DNA from 2 places in the Streptacidiphilus cavernicola genome. Region 2 is predicted to be linked to the other one. Evidence: predicted binding sites of a transcription regulator. Region 2 holds the regulator's gene; the other holds the start of a gene.
What was found. The regulator HrcA, encoded in region 2, represses chaperone genes, less so after heat shock. The targets are predictions, from matches to a motif close to TTNGCACTCNGNNNNNCNGAGTGCNAA.
Positions count from the first base shown of each region.

Region 1 (6,242 bases), on a different contig from region 2:
TCCCGTTGGTGCTGTACGGGTAGTCGGGGTAGAGCTGGGCGATCTGCTGCTTGCTCAGGCTCTGCGAGAGCAGCGAGCGGTCGATCTCCTGCTGCATGTTGCCGCTGAGGTCCCAGGCCATCGCCTTCAGCCAGGACACCGAGTCCACCGGGGTCCACGGGGCCGGCTTGTAGCCGCTGTAGGCGGTGCCGAGCAGCGCGTACTCCAGCGAGGCCCCGGCCCCGCCCGGGTGCTGGCCGAGCCAGGCGTTGACGCCGGCCGAGAACGCCGTCAGGTACTGCTTGGTGGCGGTGTCGAGCTGGGTGTCGTACTCCTTCTGCGCGACCCCGCGCCAGTCCATGGTCTGGATGAAGGTGTCGGTCTCCACCTGCCCCTTGCCGAACATCGAGGAGAGCGTGCCCGAGGTGATGTGCCGGTCGACGTCCATCTGCCAGAAGCGGTCCTGGGCCTGGACGAAGCCCTGCGCCATGAACAGGTCGGCCGGGGTGTTCGCGTAGATCTGCGGGATGCCCTTGCTGTCGCGGGTGACCGTGACCGGGCCGGACAGCCCGGCCAGTTGGAGCGTGCCGGTGGTCTGCGGGAACGAGGACCTGACCGTCCTCACCCCCAGCCAGCCGCCGAGTGCTGCGCCGACGACCAGCAGCAACGCGAGCAGGATCACCAGCAGTCGGAGCCGGCGGAACTTCTTGGTGCGGGGCATCAGGGTCCTTGTGGGGCAGGGGCTCGTCCGCCGCCGTGCGGTGCGGCGGAGCCGACGCTAACACCTGATCCGGAATCGGCTACGACTGGTACAGAGCTCGCGACCTGCCCCATCCTTCACGTCTTACCCTGCAATACCAAGACCAGGTAAAATGTTGCCCCGAGCAACCGTCCCCTCCGACGTCTCCTGCTGTCCCCTGCCGTCTCCTCCGTCCCCCTGCCATCCTGCCGTGAGGTGCCCCTGCGTGACCGTTCACCATCTCGACACCCTGCTGCTCGCGTTCTCCGTCATCCTGCTGGTCGCCGTCGTCGCCGTACGCCTCGCCTCCCGGAGCGCGCTGCCGAGCCTGCTGCTCTACCTCGGCATCGGGGTCGCCCTCGGCCAGGACGGGCTCGGCATAGCCTTCGACGACGCCTCGTTGACCCAGGTCCTGGGCTATGCCGCGCTGGTGGTGATCCTCGCCGAGGGCGGGCTCAGCACCTCCTGGACCTCGATCCGCCCCAGCGTCCCCGCGGCGGCGGTGCTGGCCACCGTCGGCACCGGCGTCAGCGTCGCAGTGACCGCCACCGGGGCGCACCTGCTCACCGGCGCCGACTGGCGGCTCTCGCTGCTGCTCGGCGCGGTCGTCTCGTCCACCGACGCCGCCGCCGTCTTCTCGGTGCTGCGCCGGGTGCCGCTGCCGTCCCGGCTCAGCGGCCTGCTGGAGGCGGAGTCGGGGTTCAACGACGCCCCGGTGGTGATCCTGGTCGTCGCCTTCGCCACCACCGGACCCGTCGACACCTGGTACGTGCTGCTCGGCTCGATCGTGGCGCAACTGGCCATCGGCCTGGTGCTGGGCCTCGCGGTCGGCCGGCTGGGCGCGCTGGCGCTGCGCCGGGTCGCGCTGCCCTCGTCCGGCCTCTACCCCATCGCCGTGGTCGCGCTGACCCTGTTCGCCTACGCGGGCGGAGCGCTGCTGGACGGCTCCGGCTTCCTCGCCGTCTACATCTGCGCCCTGGTGCTGGGCAACTCCCGACTGCCGCACGGGCCCGCCACCCGGGGCTTCACCGAGGGCCTGGCCTGGATCGCCCAGATCGGCATGTTCGTGCTGCTCGGACTGCTGGTCAACCCGCACACCATGCTGCACGCGCTGGTCCCGGCGCTGGTGGTCGGCCTGGTGCTGGTGCTGCTGGCCCGGCCGATGTCAGTGCTGCTCACCATGACGCCGTTCCGGATCGCCTGGCGCGAACAGGCCCTGCTGTCCTGGGCCGGGCTGCGCGGCGCGGTGCCGATCGTGCTCGCCACCATCCCGGTGGTCGCCGACGTGCCCGGAGCAGACCAACTCTTCAACACGGTCTTCCTGCTTGTGGTGATGTTCACCCTGCTCCAGGGCCCCACCCTGCCCTGGGTGGCACGTAACCTCGGTATCGGCGACCCCGCGCGCGCCGGCAGGCTGGACGTCGAGTCCGCCCCGCTGGAACGGCTGCACGGACACCTGCTGTCGCTGACCCTGGCGCCCGGCTCGCGGCTGGCCGGAGTCGAGATCGCCGAACTGCGGCTGCCCAAGGGCGCGGCGGTGACCCTGGTGGTCCGGGACGGTTCCAGCTTCGTCCCGGGGCCGACGACCGTGCTGCGCCCCGACGACGACCTGCTGGTCGTCGCGACCGACCAGGTCAAGGACCGGGCCGAACGGCGGCTCCGGGCGGTCGACCGGGCCGGCAAGCTGGCCGGCTGGCTGGAGCGCAGGAGCGAGTACTGAGACCGGGCGTCGTCACAGCTCGTCGTCACAGCTCACAGAGGGCACGGTGGACTATCGCCGTGGAATACCGCATCATTGACCGTCGTTAGCACTCATCAGGCGAGAGTGCCAGGAGGAAACACAGTGCCGACGTACCAGTACCAGTGCACCGAGTGCGGCAACGGGCTCGAGGCCGTCCAGAAGTTCACCGACGACGCCCTCACGGTCTGCCCCAGCTGCACCGGCAGGCTGCGCAAGATCTACTCCGCCGTCGGCGTGGTGTTCAAGGGCAGCGGCTTCTACCGCACCGACAGCCGCTCCTCGTCGAGCAGCACGGTGAGCGCGGCCAAGCCGGCCGGCGAGTCGTCGTCGACCCCGTCCACGACGTCCTCCTCGACGCCCGCACCTGCGTCGACCTCCTCGGCGCCCTCGGCCCCGAAGGCCGGGAGCGGATCGAGCACCTCCGCCTGATCCCGCGTTTCGTATGCTGCGGGTCATGACGAACCCTCAGCACGGCACCTCCGCCGCCGGTCTCCCCGCCGCCGAGATCGGCGTGATCGGCGGCACCGGCCTGTACGCGCTTGTGGACGACCTCGTCGAGGTGTCCGTCGACACGCCGTACGGGCCGCCGAGCGACTCGCTCTTCGTCGGCGCGATGGCCGGGCGGCAGGTCGCCTTCCTGCCCCGGCACGGCCGTGAGCACCGGATCCCGCCGCACCGGATCAACTACCGGGCCAACCTCTGGGCGCTGCGCTCGCTGGGCGTGCGCCAGGTGCTGGGCCCCTGCGCCACCGGCGGGCTGCGGGCCGAGCACGGCCCCGGCACCCTGCTCGTCCCGGACCAGTTCGTGGACCGCACCTCCGGCCGCACCCAGACCTTCTACGACGGCGTGCCGCGCGCGGACGGGGCGGTGCCCGAGGTGGTGCACGTCTCCGCCGCCGACCCGTACTGCCCGGCCGGACGCGCGGTCGCGGTCAAGGCCGCGGGCGCGGCGGGCTGGGAGCCGGTGGACGGCGGCACCCTGGTGGTGATCGAGGGCCCGCGCTTCTCCACCCGGGCCGAGTCCCGCTGGTACGGGGCGCAGGGCTGGTCCGTGGTCGGCATGACCGGCCACCCGGAAGCCGTGCTGGCCCGGGAGCTGGGGCTCTGCTACACCTCCATCGCCGTGGTGACCGATCTGGACGCGGGCGTGGAGACCGGCGAGGGGGTGACCCACACCGAGGTGCTGCGGGTGTTCGCCGGGAGCATCGACCGCCTGCGCGGGGTGCTGCACGGCGCGGTGGCGGGACTGCCGGCCACGGCGGAGCGGGACTGCGTCTGCTCGCACGCGCTGGACGGCCTGGAGACCGGCCTGGGGTTCTGATCCACCCGTCAACGGCTCTGATCCGTCAACGTCGGAGGGGTGCTTCTACCTCTTCCGGGCGACGGAGTTTTCCACAGCCCCCGAGTTGTCCACAGACCACGGCTCCGGGGCTGATCCGGCTTGCGGAACGGGCCAGGGTGGGAGACAGCCCCACCGGCTCCGGCCGGTGCGGCTCCCCCTTCCCGCGCTTTCCGTATCCGCAGGTGGTGACCAGCCATGTCCGCAATGATCGACAGCCCGGTCCGGCACGTGAACCGGCATCGTGCGCACTCCCTCCGCCCCACCCCCGGCCGCGACACCGCCCCTACCGCTACCGCGGACCGAGCCGCCGAGTCCGCGACCGACCCGCTGTGGACGGCCACGGAGTCGGTGACGGAGACCTGGGACGACCGAATCTGGGACGACAAGGGCTGGGACGTCGACACCCTGGAAGCCTCCGGGGCGGAGTCGGCCGGGACGGCGGCCTCCGCCGCCCACGCACCGTCCCCCGCCACACTGTCCCCCGCCCCGGTTCCAGCTCCCGCCCCTGCTCCCGCCCCCGCGTTCGACACCCGGCCCGTGGTGGCCCCCGGCCCCGCCTCGCAGCCGGGCGACGGCCTCTCGGTGCCGCCGCGGCGTACGGTCGGGCCGTTCCCGCCGATCAGGGCCGGTGGCGGGCGGCACCGCCTCCCCGCCGCCGTACGCCGAAGGCCGGGCCCGATCGCGGCCGGGCTGATGGTCGCAGCGACCACCCTGGCCGCGGGCACGCTGCGCTTCTCCGCCCCGGCCCCGCTCCGCACCTCGGCGGACGCCGGGCACCAGTGCGGGCCCCTCCTGCCGGGCGAGCCATGCCGCTGAGCGGCGGCGCCGCCGCTCAGCCGCCGTGGTGCGGCGGCGTCTCGCGGCGGTACCACGCCTCGTCCCGGCCGGACTCGGCGTCCCCGCCCCAGCCGCGGTCCGTGTCGTCACGGCTCGGCCGGTTCAGCGGGTCGTCGAAGACCAGCCCGGGACGCCCCGTCGACGCCGCGGCCTGGCGCACCACAGCCCCGGGCACCTCGGCCTCGGGGGTCATGGCCTCGGGGGTTTCCTCATCCGGCATCGGCTCCATCCCCTCAGGCTACGCGGCCCCGCAGGGGCTACGCGGCCTCGAATCCGGAGTGGTCTGCGATCTTCCGCAGTTCCGCCAGCGCGTGCTTCTCGATCTGCCGGATTCGCTCACGGGTGAGCCCGTGCTGCTTGCCGACCTCGGTGAGGGTCCGCTCGCGGCCGTCCTCCATCCCGTAGCGGGACCGGATGATCGAGGCGGTGCGCTGGTCGAGCCGGCCGATCAGGTCGTCCAGCTCCTCCCGGCGCAGCATGACCAGCACGGCGTCCTCGGGGGACGTCGCCCCGGTGTCCTCGACCAGGTCGCCGAACTGGGTCTCCCCGTCGTCGTCGACCGTCATGTTCAGGCTGACCGGGTCACGGGCCCAGTCCAGCACGTCCTTGATCCGCTCCACCGTGGTGTCCAGCTCGGCGGCGACCTCGGCGTGCTCGGCGTCGCGGCCCAGTTCCTTGGACTTCTCGCGCTGGACCCGGCGGATCCGGCCCAACTCCTCGACCAGGTGCACCGGGAGCCGGATGGTGCGGGACTGGTCGGCGATCGACCGGGTGATGGCCTGGCGTATCCACCAGGTGGCATACGTGGAGAACTTGAAGCCCTTGCCGAAGTCGAACTTCTCCACGGCACGGACCAGGCCGGCGTTGCCCTCCTGGATGAGGTCCAGCAGCGGCAGGCCGCTGCGCGGATACCGGCGGGCCACCGCCACGACCAGACGGAGGTTGGAACGGATGAAGACGTCCTTGGCGCGAGCGCCGTCCTCGGCGATGGCGCGCAGCTCGTCCTCGCTCGCGTCACCGGCGGACTCGCTGTTCGCCAGCAGATGTTCGGCGAAGACGCCCGCCTCGATGCGGGTGGACAGTTCGACCTCCTGCGCGGCGTCGAGCAGCGGGGTCCTGGCGATCTCGTCGAGATACATGCCGACGAGGTCGCGGTCGGCCTCACCAGCGGTGGGACGCGCGTTGCGGGTCCGGTCGGCCTTGTCGCGGACGACGGCACGGGTGGCCATGCTTACTCCCTCTCGGAGGCGGGACGGGCCTGGCTGACCCGTTCTTGGCTGCCTTTCATAACGATGTAACGGCCAGAATCTGGACATCATTCCCAAGGAGGCGGTTTTTCCGCGCCGAGTGCAGTATCCTGTGGGATTTTCCCGAATATTCCTGCGGAGCGTGTTCGCTCGATCACAGCCGGACGGCCCGGGGGTCGCCTGGCGACCTGCGCTCGACCTTCACTCTCGACCTGTACTGACGTGAACGATTGTCCGCTCGCCCCTTGTTCCACGCTCGTCGGCGCATTCACGCCCGTAACGCCGACGCCGCCCCCGACCGGGCGGAGACCCGGGCGGGACGGCGGGACAACGGCGGGGACGACGGCGCAGTGGCCT
Region 1 is NZ_JBHFAB010000001.1:251,320-257,561, forward strand. It holds gene ACEZDE_RS01135 (penicillin acylase family protein) at 1-700, opposite strand, end outside; gene ACEZDE_RS01140 (potassium/proton antiporter) at 852-2,438, shown strand; gene ACEZDE_RS01145 (FmdB family zinc ribbon protein) at 2,562-2,888, shown strand; gene ACEZDE_RS01150 (S-methyl-5'-thioadenosine phosphorylase) at 2,902-3,780, shown strand; gene ACEZDE_RS01155 (hypothetical protein) at 3,997-4,617, shown strand; gene ACEZDE_RS01160 (hypothetical protein) at 4,634-4,858, opposite strand; gene ACEZDE_RS01165 (sigma-70 family RNA polymerase sigma factor) at 4,896-5,867, opposite strand.
Region 1: ACEZDE_RS01145 (FmdB family zinc ribbon protein) is a predicted target of HrcA. The motif match lies at 2,524-2,550, and genes of this name have one in related genera.

Region 2 (6,242 bases):
GCACCTCGGGCGCGGGAACCGAGCGCTTCCAGGGCGGGGTGAGGTCGGGGCCGTAGGAACGGGTCACAGGCCGGGCGCTCCCCAGACCGGGAACCAGCGGGTCAGGTCCTGCTCGACCCGCAGGTCGTTCCCGAGCATCGCCTTGATCTGCAGCTCCAGCGCGTTGTCACGCTTCTCGCCCGCGCCCGGTACCGGGGCGAACGGGTAGAAGGTGCCCCGCTTGTAGAGGTAGACCAGGGCCAGCGCCCGCCCCTGGTGGTCGCTGAAGTTGACCAGGGAGCACAGCAGTTGCGGGCCGAAGCCGGTGCTCTCCAGGGCCGAGTTCACCGCGTGCACGTCGTTGACCAGGGAGACGATGTCCTCGGCCGGCTGACGGGCGGTCAGCCAGGTGTAGCCGTAGGAGTCGCGGCTCGACTCGATCGGCACGCCCGCGCGTCCGGCGTCCGCGTCCAGCAGTGCCTGGACGTCCTGCTGGACCTGGGCGAAGGCGCCGCCCTCGACGGCGGAGAAGCAGACCGAGCCGGTGCCGGTCGGCCTGAAGTCGGCGGCGGCCTCCAGCGTGACCGCCGCCGAGGGCAGCCCGAACAGCTGGTCGAGGTCGGGTTTGACCGGCTTGGTGTGGCCGAGCAGGGCGTCCAGGAACCCCATGGGGTCACTCCTCGGTAGGCGTCGAACGGAGGAAGAGTCGAACGGAAGAAGAGAGGACGGAAGACTACGGGCCGGAGCCTACGGGCGGCCCAGCTCGGCGGAGATCCGGCCCAGCTGGTCCAGCCGCTGCTGCAGCGACGGGTGGGTGGACAGCATCTGGCTGGCCGCGGCCCGCGCGGAGACCGCAGGGGCGAAGTAGAAGGCGTTGAACGGCTGCGCCCGGCGCAGGTCCTCGGTCGGGATCGAGGCCATCTGCCCGCTCACCTTGGTCAGCGCCGAGGCCAGCGCCGAGGGGCGCCCGGTCAGCAGCGCGGCCGAGCGGTCGGCGGACAGCTCGCGGTAGCGGGACAGCAGCCGGGTCAGCAGGAAGCTGATGGTGTAGGCGACGGCGCTGACCGCGATCACGACCAGCAGCATCATCCCGGTGTTGTCGCCGTCCCGGTTGTCCCGGCTGCTGAAGCCGCCGAACAGGCCGGCCTGCAGCCCGACCCGGGTCAGCACACCGGTCAGCACGCCGAGGAAGCCGGCGATGGTCATCACCATCACGTCCCGGTGCGCCACGTGCGACAGCTCGTGCGCCAGGACGCCCTCCAGCTCCTCCGGCTCCAGCCGCCGCAGCAGCCCGGTGGTGACGCAGACCACGGCGTTCTTCTCGTTGCGGCCGGTGGCGAAGGCGTTGGGAATGTCACTCTGGGCGACCGCCACCTTGGGCTTCTGCATGTCGGCGAGGGCGCACAGCCGGTCGACCGTGCCGTGCAGCTCCGGATAGTCCTGGGCGGAGACCTCCCTGGCGCCCATGCTGAAGGCGGCGATCCGGTCGCTGAACCAGAACTGCGCGACGAACAGGCCGCCCGCGATGATCACGATGATCAGCCAGGCCCCCTTCAGGAACACCAGCAGCGCGCCCACGAAGACGACGTAGAGGAGGCCGATGAAGAACATCGTCAGCAGCATCCGGCTGGTGAGACCGCGGTCGGGTGCGAAGCGTGTTCGGGGCATGGTGCCACTCCTCAAGAAAGGACCTGTCCTGCAATTCTGCCTTGTAAGGCCTACCAACAGGTACGTACGGGACGGCTCCGGCGTTCCGGTGGCGTAGCCTCGCGGCTTACACTGGCCGAACAGGCGTTGGCACTCGTTCGGCCGGAGTGCCAGTCCGGATGCCAGTCCCAGTGCCAGTCCCCGAGGCAGGAGGTGCGTGGCCCGTGCATGAGGAGCGCAAGCTCGACGACCGCAAGCTGGCGGTGCTGCGCGCCATCGTCCAGGACTACGTCGGGACGGAGGAGCCGGTCGGTTCCAAGGCCCTGGTGGAACGGCACAACCTCGGCGTGTCGCCGGCCACGGTGCGTAACGACATGGCGACGCTGGAGGACGAGGGCTACATCCACCAGCCGCACACCAGCGCCGGGCGGGTGCCCACCGACAAGGGCTACCGGCTGTTCGTGGACCGGCTGACCGAGGTCAAGCCGTTGTCCGCGCCCGAGCGCCGGGCCATCGGCAGCTTCCTGGACCACGCGGTGGACCTGGACGACGTGGTGGCCCGCACGGTGCGGCTGCTGGCGCAGCTGACCCGGCAGGTCGCGGTAGTGCAGTACCCCTCGCTCTCCCGTTCGACCGTGCGGCACGTGGAGCTCGTCGCGTTGACGCCGACCCGGGTGATGCTGGTGCTGATCACCGACACCGGCCGGGTCGAGCAGCGGCTGATCGACTGCCCGGCCCCGGTCGGCGAGACGGTGCTCGCCGACCTCCGCAGCAGGCTCAACTCCCGGGCCGCGAACCAGCGGTTCGCCGAGGTGCCGACGCTGGTGCAGGACCTGCCCGAGGCGTTCGAACGCGAGGACCGGGGCTCCGTCACGGCGGTGCTGACCACGCTGTTCGAGGCGCTCGCGGAGCAGACCGAGGAGCGGATCGTGATCGGCGGCTCGGCCAACCTGACCCGCTTCCCGCACGACTTCCCGCTCACCATCGCCCCCGTGCTGGAGGCCCTGGAGGAGCAGGTGGTCCTGCTGAAGCTGCTCGGGGAGACCGCCGACGCGGGCATGATGGTCCGCATCGGCCACGAGAACGCCTACGAGGGGCTCAATTCCACGTCGGTCGTGTCGGTGGGCTACGGTTCGGGCGACGAGACCGTCGCCAAACTGGGGGTGCTCGGGCCGACGCGGATGGACTACCCGGGAACGATGGGCGCGGTCCGGGCGGTTGCACGGTACGTCGGCCAGATCCTGGCCGCGTCTTAGCCTTACAGCGGTGTCGGGAACGTCGGCGCGAATAGAAACAAGCGGAGCATTTTGGTGGCCACGGACTACTACGCGGTACTCGGCGTCCGGCGTGACGCGGGTCAGGACGAGATCAAGAAGGCGTTCCGCCGGCTGGCGAGAGAACTCCACCCTGATGTGAACCCCGACCCGAAGACCCAGGAGCGGTTCAAGGAGATCAACGCCGCCTACGAGGTCCTCTCCGACCCCAACAAGCGGCAGGTCTACGACCTCGGCGGCGATCCGCTGTCGGCGAACGGCGGCGGGGCGGGCCCCGGCGGCTTCGGCACCGGCGCGGGCTTCGGCTTCAGCGACATCATGGACGCCTTCTTCGGCGCGGCCGGCGGCGGGCAGCGCGGTCCGCGCTCGCGGACCCGGCGCGGCCAGGACGCGATGATCCGGATCGACATCGACCTCGAAGAGGCCGCGTTCGGCACCACCAAGGACATCCAGGTCGACACCGCCGTCGTCTGCACCACCTGCAACGGCGAGGGCGCGGCCCCCGGCACCTCCGCGCAGACCTGCGACATGTGCCGCGGACGCGGCGAGGTGTCCCAGGTCACCCGGTCCTTCCTGGGCCAGGTGATGACCTCGCGCCCGTGCCCGCAGTGCCAGGGCTTCGGCACGGTCGTGCCCACCCCCTGCCCGGAGTGCGCCGGCGACGGCCGGGTCCGCGCCCGGCGCACGCTGACCGTGAAGATCCCGGCCGGCGTGGACAACGGCACCCGGATCCAGCTCGCGGGCGAGGGCGAGGTCGGCCCCGGCGGTGGCCCGGCCGGCGACCTCTACGTCGAGATCAGCGAGAACCCGCACAAGGTGTTCCAGCGCCGCGGCGACGACCTGCACTGCACGGTGACCCTGCCGATGACGGCGGCGGCGCTGGGCACCAAGGTCCCGCTGGAGACCCTGGACGGGCAGGTCGAGATCGACGTCCGCCCCGGCACCCAGTCCGGGCAGTCCATCCCGCTGCACGGGCGCGGCATCACCCACCTGCGCGGCGGCGGTCGCGGCGACCTGATAGTGCACGTCGAGGTGCAGACGCCCGGGAAGCTCGACCCGGAGCAGGAGGAGCTGCTGCGGCGGCTCGCCGCGCTGCGCGGCGAGGAGCGTCCCAAGGGCACCTTCGAGCCGGGGCAGCAGGGGCTGTTCTCCCGGCTCAAGGACGCCTTCAACGGCCGCACATGACCGCGCCGGTCTTCGTGGCCGGTACGGCGGCGCTGGCCGCCGCCGTACCCGGCGCGCTGGTCCGGCTGGACGGCGCCGAGGGGCGGCACGCGGTCGCGGTGCGGCGGCTGGCCGTGGGCGAGCAGCTGGTGCTGACCGACGGCGAGGGGCTCGGGGTCTCCGGGACCGTCGCCGAGGTGGTCGGCAAGGAGGCGCTGGAGGTCCGGGTCGCCGAGGCGCTGGCCGAACCGGAGCCCACGCTGCGGGTGGTGGTGGTGCAGGCGCTGCCCAAGGGCGACCGCGGCGAGCTGGCGGTCGAGCTGATGACCGAGGTCGGCGTGGACCAGGTGGTCCCCTGGGCGGCCTCGCGCTGCATCACCCAGTGGAAGGGCGACCGGGGCCAGAAGGCGCTGGGCAAGTGGCGGGCCACCGCCCGGGAGGCCGGCAAGCAGTCCAGGCGGCTGCGCTTCCCGGTGGTCCGCGAGCCGATGAGCACCCGGCAGGTCGCCGAGCTGCTCTCCGGCGCGGCGCTGGGCGCGGTGCTGCACGAGGAGGGCGCGCTGCCGCTGGCCTCCGCCGGGCTGCCGGAGCAGGGCGAGCTGGTGCTGGTGGTCGGCCCCGAGGGCGGGGTCTCCCCGGACGAGCTGGCCCGCTTCGCCGAGGCCGGCGCGGCCCCGTACCGGCTCGGCTCCACGGTGCTGCGGACCTCCACCGCGGGGGTCGCCGCCGGGGCGCTGCTGCTGGGCCGGACCGGGCGCTGGGGCTAGCCGCCTACCAGCCGTCCGCTCCGGATCTGCTGCGAGCGGAATGGTGTGTCGCGCCGTCCGGGGTGGCGGCTAGGGTTGCCGGGTGACTGAAGCCGACAGCTACCTCCGGTACCCGCACATCCATGCTGACCTGGTCACCTTCGTGGCCGAGAACGATGTCTGGCTGGCCCCCGTGGAGGGCGGCCGGGCCTGGCGGGTGAGTGCGGACCAGGTGCCGGCGACCCGCCCGCGGATCTCCCCGGACGGCGCCCTGATCGCCTGGACCTCCACCCGTGACGGCGCCCCCGAGGTCCATGTCGCCCCGGTGGACGGCGGCCAGTCGCGCCGGCTGACGTACTGGGGCAGCGCGCAGACGGCGGTGCTCGGCTGGACCGCCGACGGCGAGGTGCTGGCGCTCAGCTCGGTCGGCCGGATGTCGCGGGCGCACCCCTGGGCCTTCGCGGTCCCGCTGGACGGCGGCCCGGCCCGGCGGCTGCCGTACGGCAGGGTCGGCGGGGTGGCGGCGGAGCCGGGCGGCGCCCGGGTGCTGCTCTCCAGCGCGGGGATGAGCCGCGAGCCGGCCTACTGGAAGCGCTACCGCGGCGGCACCGCGGGCAAGCTCTGGATCGGCGTCGAGGGCGACTTCGCCCGGGTGCACGCCGACGTGGACGGCAACATCGACTCGCCGATGTGGGTCGGGGGCGGGTCGGGCGGCAGGATCGCCTTCCTGAGCGACCACGACGGCGTCGGACGGCTCTGGTCCAGCCTGCCGGACGGCTCCGACCTGCGCCGGCACAGTGGGCAGGAGTTCTACGCCCGCAACGCGAGCACCGACGGCGCCCGGGTGGTCTACCACAGCGGCGGCGACCTGTTCCTGGTCGAGGACCTGGCCGGGGCCGAGCCGCGCCGGCTGGACGTCCGGCTCGGCGGCCCCCGGGTGAACCGGCAGCCGCGCCCGGTCCCGGCCGGACGCCACCTGGGCGCGGTCTCCCCGGACGAGGACGCCCGCTCCAGCGTGGTCGAGGTCCGCGGCACCATCCACCGGGTCACCCACCGGGACGGCCCCGTGCGCGCCCTCGCGGCCGTGCCCGGGGTGCGCAACCGGCTGCCGCTGGCGCTTCCTGACGGTGCGTCGGTGTGGGTCACCGACGCCGAGGGCGAGGACGGCCTGGAGTTCGCCGACGGCCGCCGGGTCGCCTTGGGGCGGCTGGGCCGGGTCGAGGAACTGGTCGCCTCCCCGGACGGCGCGCACCTCGCCGTGGCCAACCGGGACGGCCTGGTGCTGCTGGTCGCGGCTGCGGACGGCGCCGTCCGCGAGCTCGACCGCGGAACCAGCTCGCACGCCACCGACCTGGCCTTCTCCCCGGACTCGCAGTGGCTGGCCTGGTCGCACGCGCTGAGCGTCGAGGAGGTGCCGCGGCAGCTCCGGCTG
Region 2 is NZ_JBHFAB010000004.1:202,336-208,577, reverse strand. It holds gene ACEZDE_RS07305 (DUF3097 domain-containing protein) at 1-67, opposite strand, end outside; gene pspAB (PspA-associated protein PspAB) at 64-648, opposite strand; gene htpX (zinc metalloprotease HtpX) at 727-1,647, opposite strand; gene hrcA (heat-inducible transcriptional repressor HrcA) at 1,851-2,882, shown strand; gene dnaJ (molecular chaperone DnaJ) at 2,937-4,085, shown strand; gene ACEZDE_RS07280 (16S rRNA (uracil(1498)-N(3))-methyltransferase) at 4,082-4,831, shown strand; gene ACEZDE_RS07275 (S41 family peptidase) at 4,914-6,242, shown strand, end outside.